3 regions of the Saccharopolyspora sp. NPDC050642 genome follow, and region 2 is predicted to be linked to each of the others. Evidence: riboswitches for the same ligand, from Rfam matches in the RefSeq annotation. Region 2 holds a riboswitch; each other region holds the start of a gene.
What was found. A riboswitch is a leader RNA that binds a small molecule or an ion and turns the genes downstream of it on or off. The one in region 2 is predicted to bind cobalamin.

Region 1: linked by a shared signal. The riboswitch ahead of metE (5-methyltetrahydropteroyltriglutamate--homocysteine S-methyltransferase) and the one ahead of AB0H93_RS24160 (nickel transporter) in region 2 are both predicted to bind cobalamin.
Region 3: linked by a shared signal. The riboswitch ahead of AB0H93_RS27435 (ribonucleoside-diphosphate reductase subunit alpha) and the one ahead of AB0H93_RS24160 (nickel transporter) in region 2 are both predicted to bind cobalamin.

What each region holds. Positions count from the first base shown of each region.
Region 1 is NZ_JBFAIN010000001.1:105,972-109,214, forward strand. It holds gene metE (5-methyltetrahydropteroyltriglutamate--homocysteine S-methyltransferase) at 1-1,914, opposite strand, end outside; cobalamin riboswitch at 2,046-2,285, opposite strand; gene AB0H93_RS00490 (sigma-70 family RNA polymerase sigma factor) at 2,520-3,014, shown strand; gene AB0H93_RS00495 (methylated-DNA--[protein]-cysteine S-methyltransferase) at 3,014-3,243, shown strand, end outside.
Region 2 is NZ_JBFAIN010000016.1:89,375-92,617, forward strand. It holds gene cobA (uroporphyrinogen-III C-methyltransferase) at 1-484, opposite strand, end outside; gene AB0H93_RS24160 (nickel transporter) at 630-1,685, opposite strand; cobalamin riboswitch at 1,763-1,887, opposite strand; gene AB0H93_RS24165 (DUF1876 domain-containing protein) at 2,150-2,419, shown strand; gene AB0H93_RS24170 (LysR substrate-binding domain-containing protein) at 2,470-3,243, opposite strand, start outside.
Region 3 is NZ_JBFAIN010000021.1:4,849-8,091, reverse strand. It holds gene AB0H93_RS27440 (glycoside hydrolase family 3 C-terminal domain-containing protein) at 1-1,687, opposite strand, end outside; cobalamin riboswitch at 1,805-2,019, shown strand; gene AB0H93_RS27435 (ribonucleoside-diphosphate reductase subunit alpha) at 2,129-3,243, shown strand, end outside.

The DNA.
Region 1 (3,243 bases), on a different contig from region 2:
GCCGCAGGTGGCGAGCCGGAAGGACGTCACCGCCCAGTCCAGGTACTCCCCGTGCGCCGCCCGGCGCAGCGGGAGCAGTTCGCGCAACGCGGGCTCGTCGACCTGGATGACCCGGATGCCGGCCGCCTCCAGGTCGGCGACCTCGTCCCGGATCGCCAGCGCGACCTGCTTCGCGGTGTCGGCCGGCGGCTGGTCGTCGCGGACGAAAGACCACGCCAGGATCGTCACCGGTCCGGTGAGCATGCCCTTGACCGGCTTCTCGGTCAGCCGCTGCGCGTAGCTCGCCCACTCGACGGTGATCGGCGCCGGGCGGGAGACGTCGCCGTAGAGGATCGGCGGGCGCACGCACCGCGACCCGTAGGACTGCACCCATGCGTTGTCGGTGCTGGCGAAGCCGTCCAGGTGCTCGGCGAAGTACTGCACCATGTCGTTGCGCTCCGGCTCGCCGTGCACCAGGACGTCGAGCCCGAGCCCTTCCTGCAGGCGGATCACGCGCTCGATCTCGTCCTGCATCCGCCGCCGGTACGTCGCCTGGTCGATGCGGCCGGCGCGGACCGCGGCGCGCGCCTTGCGGACGTCCGTGGTCTGCGGGAACGATCCGATCGTCGTGGTCGGCAACGGCGGCAGGTTCAACGCCTTCTGCTGAGCCGCGCGCCGCGTGTCGTACTCGCCGCGCTGCGTGTATTCCGGCCGAAGTGCCTGCAACCGAGCGCGCACGCGATTGTTCCGGACCCGGTCCGCGCCGGCGCGGTCGGCGATCGCGGCGCGCGCCTCGGCCAGCTCGTCGGCCACCGCGTCGCGGCCCTCGCGCAACGCGCGGCCCAGCACGACCACCTCGCGGACCTTCTGCGCGGCGAAGGCCAGCCAGGGCTTCACCTGCGGGTCGATGCCGGTCTCCGCGTCGACGTCGTAGGGCACGTGCAGCAGGGAGCACGACGTGCTGACCGCGACCTCGTTCGCCGAGCCGAGCAGCGTGGCGGCGGTCGCGAGCGCCTTGTCGAGATCGGTGCGCCAGACGTTGCGCCCGTCGACGAGCCCGGCCACCAGGGTCTTGCCGCTCAGCCCGCGAACCGACGACAGGACGTCCACTGTGGACTTCCCGGCGACGAGGTCGGCGCCGATCGCTTCGACCGGGCTAGCCGCCAGCACCTCCAGCGCCTCGCCGAGATCGCCGAAGTATCCCGCGACCAGCAGTTTCGGCCGCTCCGCCAGATCGCCGAGCCGCTGGTAGGCGGCGCGCAGGGCGGCGAGTTCGGCCGGCGAGCGGTCGGCGGCGAAGGCCGGCTCGTCCAGCTGCACCCACTCAACGCCGGCGCGGTGCAGCTCGCCGAGCAGCTCCGCGTAGGCGTCCAGCAGCGCGTCCAGCCGGTCCAGCGGCCGGAACGACTCCGGCGCGCCGTCCGCGGATTTGGCCAGCAGCAGGAACGTGAGCGGGCCGACCAGCACCGGGCGGGTGGTCACGCCCAGCTCGGCGGCCTCCCGGTACTGCTCCACGGGAGTCCGGTCGGCGAGCGAGAACTGCGTGTCCGGGCCGATCTCGGGCACCAGGTAGTGGTAGTTCGTGTCGAACCACTTCGTCATCTCCAGCGGCGGCTCGGACGCCACGCCGCGCGCCATCGCGAAGTAGGTGTCCAGCGGGCCCAGCCCGAGCTTCGCGAAGCGCGGCGGGATCGCGCCGAAGGTGACCGCGGTGTCCAGCACCTGGTCGTAGTACGAGAACGTGTTGCCCGGCACCGAATCCAGGCCCGCGTCCCACAGCGAGCGCCAGGTCTGGACGCGGAGTTCGCGCGCCACCGCGCGCAGCTCCGCCTCGCCGATGCGGGACGACCAGTAGCGCTCCAGCGCGCGCTTGAGTTCCCGGTCGGGGCCGATCCGGGGGTATCCGAGTACGGTGGATCCGATCTTGCTGCTCAAGGCCCTCTCCTCGCGAGCTCGACGGCAGATGCCCCGAGGTCCGGGAAGGCGCAGGCGGACCGGCGCGCACCGCGCGGCGCGAGCCGGTCGTCCGCCGGGTCCTCCCGCGAGACCCCGGACCGCGCGCACCGTCCGGTGCGCGCACCGGTGGCAGGTCTTCGGACTCGCGGGCGCGTCCCGGCCGGAGCCGGGGTTCCTAGTGGCCGTCGCTTCCCAGGCACGCGTGCCCAGTGCTGTGCCCGGTCTGGGACCGGGGACGGCGTTCGTTCCCACTCACCGCTGCGGGGCAGTCCCGGATTCGCACCGGGTTCCCTCTTGCCTCGTCCACCCCGCTTCAGGGGGGCGGACGAACCACCAGCACAACGGAGGCTACCGATCGGGGGGCCGTTGGCAAGGGCCGGCGACGCGCCGGGCGGCCCCCTCGCGACCGGCGGTCCCCGGGCTGAACATGATCTTCCGGCCCACCGCCGCACCTCCGGTGAGACGCTCGTCACGCGGCACCGCAGGCCCGGTCCCGAAACGCGGGATGGCCACGTCCGGGTGACGATCGTGGAAACGGGCCGATCCGCATCTCACGTTTCCGCGGCGCGGGGCGTCTACGGGGAGTGAAAGTGAGACCGTTCGAGCAGATCGTTGACGAGTACGGCCCGATGGTGCTGCGAGTGTGCCGGGCCGTGCTCGGGCCGGCCGACGCCGAGGACGCGTGGTCCGAGACGTTCCTGGCCGCGCTGCGCGCCTACCCGGAGCTGGCCGAGGACACCAACGTGGAGGCGTGGCTGGTCACGATCGCCCACCGCAAGGCGGTCGACGTCACCAGGGCGACGGCCCGCCGGCCGGTGGTGGTCGAGCGCCTGCCCGAGCGGCCCAGCACGAGCGGCCGCCCGGAGGACTGGGACGGCGACCTGTGGGCCGCGCTGAGCGCGCTGCCGGCCAAGCAGCGCATGGCGGTGGCCTACCACTACCTGGCCGGCCTGCCCTACGCCGAGATCGCCGCGATCCTCGGCGGCAGCACCGATGCCGCCCGGCGGGCCGCCGCGGACGGCATCAAGACCCTGCGCACGACCTATAGACCCACCACGAGAGTGGGGAGGGAAGCGTGATGATGACGATCCATGAATCCGACGACGGACACCTGTTCGACGCGCTCCCGGCGATCGACTTCAACACCAGCGAGCGGCTGCACATCGACCTGGTGAGCGCGGCCCAGCGGGAAGGGCTGCTCGACGTCGCGTACCGCACCGTCGGCACCCCGGTCGGCGAGCTGCTGCTGGCGGCCACCGAACGCGGCCTGGTGCGGGTCGCCTTCGACCGCCAGGGGCACAGCACGGT
Region 2 (3,243 bases):
GCTCGGACCGCTCGTCGACAACACCGGTGCGCAACGCCTCCACGAGCCCGTCCCGCACGGCGGCGGAACGCCGGTGGTCGCCGCCCGCCAGCACCCCGAGCAGCAGCCCGCCGTGCTGGGCCACCGCGGGCGTGACGGCGGTCCCCTGCGAGGCGTCGTCGGCGCGGACGCAGAAGATGCGGCGCTGCTCGGCTTCGGCCGCGACCGCGGCGTTCACCTCGGCCCCGGTCGCGCACGCCACGACGTACCAAGCACCTTCCAGGTCGCCGTCGGCGTAGGGGCGCCGGTGCCACGTCAGGTCGCCCGCCTCGGCCATCGCCTCGACGGCCGGGGTCGCCTCCGGCGCGATCACGTCGACCAGCGCACCGGAGTTGATCAGGCGCGGGACCCGGCGCTGCGCGACGGTGCCCGCGCCGACGACGACCACCCGCTTCCCGGCGAGGTCGAGCCCGGCGAAGTAGTGCTGTTCAGTGTGCTTGGTCATGTCCGTAGTCCATGTCGGCTCCGCCCCGGCGAACTCGCCGGGGCCTTGTGCACGGGGGCGCAGCCACGCGGTAGGCCACCTCGTCGTGGCTCACGATCACCGGCCTGACCGCGGGGCGCCACCTGGCACAGCCGGTGGACGCCGGTCACGCGCGTTCCGCGTCGTCGCCGCGGGCGGCGACTTTCCACCAGAGCGCGGCGCCGCCCCATACTGCCATGAAAGCGGCCAGCGTCAGATAGCCGAGCAGCTCGAAGTGGTCGCCGATGGCCGCGACGGGCTCCGCGAAGGACGCGCCGAGCTCCTGGAGCAACCCGGCGAGGACGACCAGCGCGACGACCGCGGCGAGCACCACCGTCAGCGCGGTGGTCGTCACGTTCACCCACAACCGCCGCAGCGGCCGCGCCAGCGACCACGTGTAGGCCCGGGACATCAACATGCCGTCCACGCTGTCCACTGTGCACATTCCGGCGGCGAACAGCAGCGGCAGGCTCAGCACGGCGATCGCTGACAGGTGCTCGGTCGGGGAGACCATGGCGAGCACGGTGATCTCGGTGGCGGTCTGCATGCCGAGCCCGAACAGCAGACCGATGCCGAACAGGTGCCAGGAGCGGGCCACGTTGCGCATCCGCCCCCGCAGCACCCGGGCGAGCAGGCCGCGCCGCCCGAGCACCAGCTCGACCTCGGCCTCGTCGACCGCGCCGCGGCGGGCGCGGCGCAGCAGCCGCAGGGCATCGCGCAGCACCAGCGCGTTGAGCACGGCCAGTGCGGTCAGGACCGCGATCACGATCAGGTCCACCGCCGTGGCGATCCGCACGCCGGCCTCCTCGGCCCACTGCTGCGCGGCGGGCCCGGCGATGAAAGCGACCGCGACGGCGAGGAAGAGCACGACGCTGGCGTGCCCGAGGGCGAACCACATGCCGGTCGACACCGGTCGCCTGCCGCGCTGCATCAGCAGCCGCGTGGCGTCGTCGATCACCGCGACGTGGTCGGCGTCGAACCCGTGGCGCAATCCGAGCAGGTACGCGGTCACGCCCGCGGCGGCCAGCCCTCCCGCGGCGCCGAAATCCTGCTGCTGCAGCAGGTACGCGCCCCAACCCGCCAGGTGGAGCACTCCGACGGCGGCCAGCACGACCGCTGCTTTCCGGCGCTCGATGGCGCCCCAACCGGCCTGCGGCCGACTCTCTTCGGCATCCCGAGACATGGGATATCCGACCTCCTGGGTTTCCCGCCCGAGGGGCTCGGTGTCCGCACGCCGCGGCGCGGCGCGGGGCCGGCGCGCAGTCTCCTGACTCCCGGATCGATGCGGCACCCCGGCCTTCCAGCTGCACGCAGCCGTGGCAACGAGTGGGGCCCACTCCCCGGTCACAGTGGCGGGACCGTCCCGGATTCGCACCGGGTTCCTGCACTGTCGGCGGCCGTATCCTTGCCTGCCCCGCGACCCGAGGTCAAACCCCGGGTGAAGTCGATCACGGCGGGACGCGCCGCACCTCGTTTGGCGACGAGGGCCGGTTGGGTACGTCGCGCGTACCGGTCTGCGCGGCCGACCGGGGCGACCCGGATGGGTGAACACCGGTCTTCCGCTGCTCCGGTCGGCCAGCGCATGCTTGGGCTACGGCGACCTCAAGGGCCTGCGGGAACGCGGGCCGACGGGTACAGGAGGCGACCATGAACGAGACCCACACCATCACGCTGAACCTCCAGGTCGTGGAGGCGGGCGCGAAGACCACCGCCGACGTCGGGTTCACCACCCCCAGCGGTCAGGCGCTGCACGGGCACGGCACCGCGCGCCGCCACCCGGACGACCCGGAGGTACCGCAGATCGGCGACGAGATCGCGATCGCCCGCGCCCTGTTCGAACTGGCGCACAAGCTGCTGGACAACGCGGCCAGCGACATCGGCGAGCGCCTGCACCGCCGCGTGCACCTGCCCGCCTGACGCGCAGCCGGGGGCGTCTCCGATCCGTCGGGGGCGCCCTCCGGCATGTCTCACGAATGCGCTTCGACCACCTCGCGCGCCGTCTTCGCGACGAGATCCGCGAGGTCGTCGTCGAGCCCGGGGCGGGCCCGGACCCGCAGCGGCGCGGAATCCAGCTGCGGGAGGTCGTCGCGCACCACCAGCCCTTCCAGGCGCGGCTTCGCCGAGGGCAGCAGCGTGACGCCGAGGCCGGACCGCGCGGCCGCGAGCACCCCGGCCAGATCGGCGGCCTCGCACACCAGGTCCGGATGCCGGCCGATCCCGGTCACCGCGTCGACCGCGAGCCGCCGCATGATGCAGGGCTCGTCGAAGACGACCATCGGCAGCGGCTCGCCGGGGCCCGGCGGCGCCCAGTCCGGTGCCGCGTACCAGTCCATCCGGAGCCGGCCCGCGTCCCGGCTCCGCCCGCCGACCGACAGGTCGATCAGCAGGGCGATGTCGATGCTGCCGCGGTCCACCGCTTCCGCGAGCCGCGCCGTCCGGTCCAGCCGGAACCGCACCTCGAACGCCGGGAAGGCGGCTCGCATCCGGGTCGCCAGCTCGGGGAGCAGCCGGTCGGCGGCGTGCTCGGTGGAGCCGAAGACGAGCGTGCGGCGTTCCTCCGCGCCGAGCCGGCGCAGCGCCTCGTCGTGCGCGCCGAGGATGCGCCGCGCCTCCGCCAGCAGGAGCTCTCCGGAAGCGGTGAACTTGGCCTGCCGCCCCTCCCGGACCACCAGCTTCCGGTCCAGCACCCGCTCCAGCTTGCGCAGGTGCTGGCTGACCGCGGACTGGGTCAGGCAGAGCGC
Region 3 (3,243 bases), on a different contig from region 2:
CGACCACCGCGACATCGGCGTCCCTGGCGATCGCGAGGGCCGCCGCGAGTTCGCTGGCGTCGTCCCATTCCCGTGCGCGGTGCCCGATTCCGACCGCCACCAGCGCATCGAGGCTCTGCGGGGTGAACTCCACGGTCAGCGCGGCCCGACCGGCGTCGTCCAGGTCCGATTCCACGAGCACCACGTTGAACCGCTGCTCGGGCGGCTCCAGCATGTCGCCCATCGGATCGTCGATCCCGTCCGCGCGCACCACGTCCGCGGCCAGCACCTCCCGGCCCGCGAGTTCGACGCGGAAGCCGCCGGTGCCGTTCACCCCGAACACGTGCTCACCGACGTCGAGCCGGAGGTTCCCCCGCAACCGCAACGACTTCGTCCCGGCAGGCAGCCCGCCGAGCCACAGCAGCCGCTCGGTGCCGCGCAATTCGCTTTCGAGCACCTCGCCGTCGGCACCGAGGTAGTCGACGCGCAGGCCGCTGCCCTCGCCCTCCGGATCGGTGACCTCCGCTCCCGGGATCACGTCCAGCAGCCGCCGGTGCCGGACACCGCGCTGGTACACGACATCCGCGTCCGGCAGCGCCGCCCGCAGCCCGTCCAGCGGCGTCACCACGTGCGGCGGGCTGACGTGCGAGGAGCCGCCGCCCTGCACCGCCGGGATGGTGGCGTTCTCGCCGATCACCGCGACCTTGGCGACCTTCGGGTCGATCGGCAGCAGCGGCGCGTCCGACACGACCTCGTTGCGCAGCAACACGAACCCCTGCGCCGCGAGCCGCCGGATGACCGGCCGGGCCTCCTCCGACGGACCGCCACCGCCGGGCTCGGAGTCCTCGAACGCGCCCACGCGGTCGGCCAGCCGCAGGACGCGCAGGACCTTGTCGTCGAGCACCGACTCGGAAACTCCGCCCTTCTCCACGGCCTTCGCGAGTTTCCCGCCGCTCCAAGGGCTTTTCGGCCCGGGCATCGCCAGGTCGAGGCCGCCGAGCGCCGCCGCCTGGAGCGAACGGGTGGCGAACCAGTCCGACACGAGCACGCCGTCCCACGCCCACTCGCCCTTGAGGATGTCGTTCACCAGCGCGGAATTCTCGGTCATCGTGCTGCCGTTCACCGAGTTGTAGGCGGCCATCAGCACCCACGGCGAAGCCTTCGCGATGATCCTCTCGAACGGCTTGAGGTAGAGGTCGCGCAGCGTCCGCTCGTCGACGATCGCGTCGTAGCTGAGCCGCTCGGTCTCGCTGTCGTTGGCCACGAAGTGCTTCGGCGTCGCGGCCACCCCGCGCGACTGGATGCCCGCGACCACCTCGGCGCCGATCTCGCCGATCAGCAGCGGATCCTCCGAGAAGTTCTCGAAATGCCTTCCGCCGAAAGGACTTCGGTGCACGTTGACGGTCGGCGCCAGCACCACGTGCACGCCCCGGCGGCGCGCCTCGTCGCCGAACATCTCCCCCGCGGTCCGCGCCGCCGCCCGGTCCCACGTCGCCGCCAGCGCGGACGCCACCGGGAACAGCAGCGAGGTGTCGCGCTCGTCCCAGGTCGTTCCGCGCACCCCGTTCGGGCCGTCGGAGAGCACCAGCGACCGCAGCCCGATCTGGGGCATCGGGTGCAGGGTCCAGAAGTCGGCTCCGGTCAGCAGCCGCGCCTTGTCCGCCACGGTCAGCTCCGAGAGCAACGACCGAAGCTTCGCCTCGTCCACCGGGTCCCCTTTCGCCAGCCCCCGGCCGCCCAGTCTCGGCCACCGCGCCCGGACTGTCGACCGGTACCGCGCCACGCCGTTATCTGCCCATGCACGCCTCCCCCGAACCCAACATGTAGTGTGTCGATCGCTGGTGGTTCACCGGAGGCATCCGGTGAGGCAAGAGGGAACCCGGTGCGAATCCGGGACTGCCCCGCAGCGGTGAACGGGAACGAAAGTCGTGACCCGGCTGCCGAACGGCAGCGGGTAGAGCACTGGGCGAACAGCCTGGGAAGCCACGACCACTAGGCCGCCCGTGAGTCCGAAGACCTGCCACCGGTGCACGCGCGAAGCGTGCTGTCCGGGACCTCGAGGGCGGGTCTGCGCGGACGACCAGCGGCTGCCGCCGCGGGTCTCCTCGCGCGCCGTCGTGGTCCGCCGAGCTCGCGAGGGAGAGAGCCCGTGACGGCGACACTCAACGACTGGACCCGCGTGTCCACTGTGGTCCACCAAGCCTGCGCCGGGCTGTCCGGCGTGTCCGCCGAAGCCGTGCTCGACGAGGTGCGGCGCACCGGCTACACCGGCATCAGCGACGACGAGCTCTCGCTGGCCCAGGTCATGGCGGCGCGCACGCTGATCGAGACCGAACCGAACTACTCGCAGGTCACCGCCCGGCTGCTGCTGGACCGGATGCGCCGCGAGGCGCTGAGCTACCTGGGCGAGCCGCAGGAGGCCGACCAGGAGGAGATGCGCGCCCGCTACCCGGAGTACTTCGCCGACTACGTGCGGCGCGGCATCGAGCTGGAGATGCTGGATCCGGAGCTGGGCGCCTTCGACCTGGCGCGGCTGGGCGGCGCGCTGGTGGCGGAACGCGACCTGACCTTCGGTTTCCTCGGGCTGCAGACCCTCTACGACCGGTACTTCCTGCACCACGACGGCACCCGGTTCGAGCTGCCGCAGGCCTTCTTCATGCGGGTCGCGATGGGCCTCGCGCTGCGCGAGGACGACCGCGAGGCGCGGGCCATCGAGTTCTACCACCTGCTCTCGTCGTTCGACTTCATGTGCTCGACGCCGACGCTGTTCAACGCCGGCACCACCCGGCCGCAGCTGTCGTCCTGCTTCCTGACCACTGTGGACGACGACCTGTCCGGCATCTTCCACTCGATCAGCAACAACGCGCTGCTGTCGAAGTACGCCGGCGGGCTGGGCAACGACTGGACGCCGGTGCGCGGCATCGGCGCCCACATCAACGGCACCAACGGCAAGTCGCAGGGCGTGGTGCCGTTCCTGAAGATCGCCAACGACACCGCGGTGGCGGTCAACCAGGGCGGCAAGCGCAAGGGCGCGGTGTGCGCGTACCTGGAGACCTGGCACATCGACGTCGAGGAGTTCCTCGACCTGCGCAAGAACACCGGCGACGACCGCCGCCGCACCCACGACATGAACACCGCGAACTGGGTGCCCGACGAGTTCCTGCGCCGCGTCGAAGCCGACGAGCAGTGGACGCTGTTCTCCCCGGACGAGACCTCTGACCTGCACGACCTCTACGGCAAGGCGTTCGCCGAGCGCTACCGCGC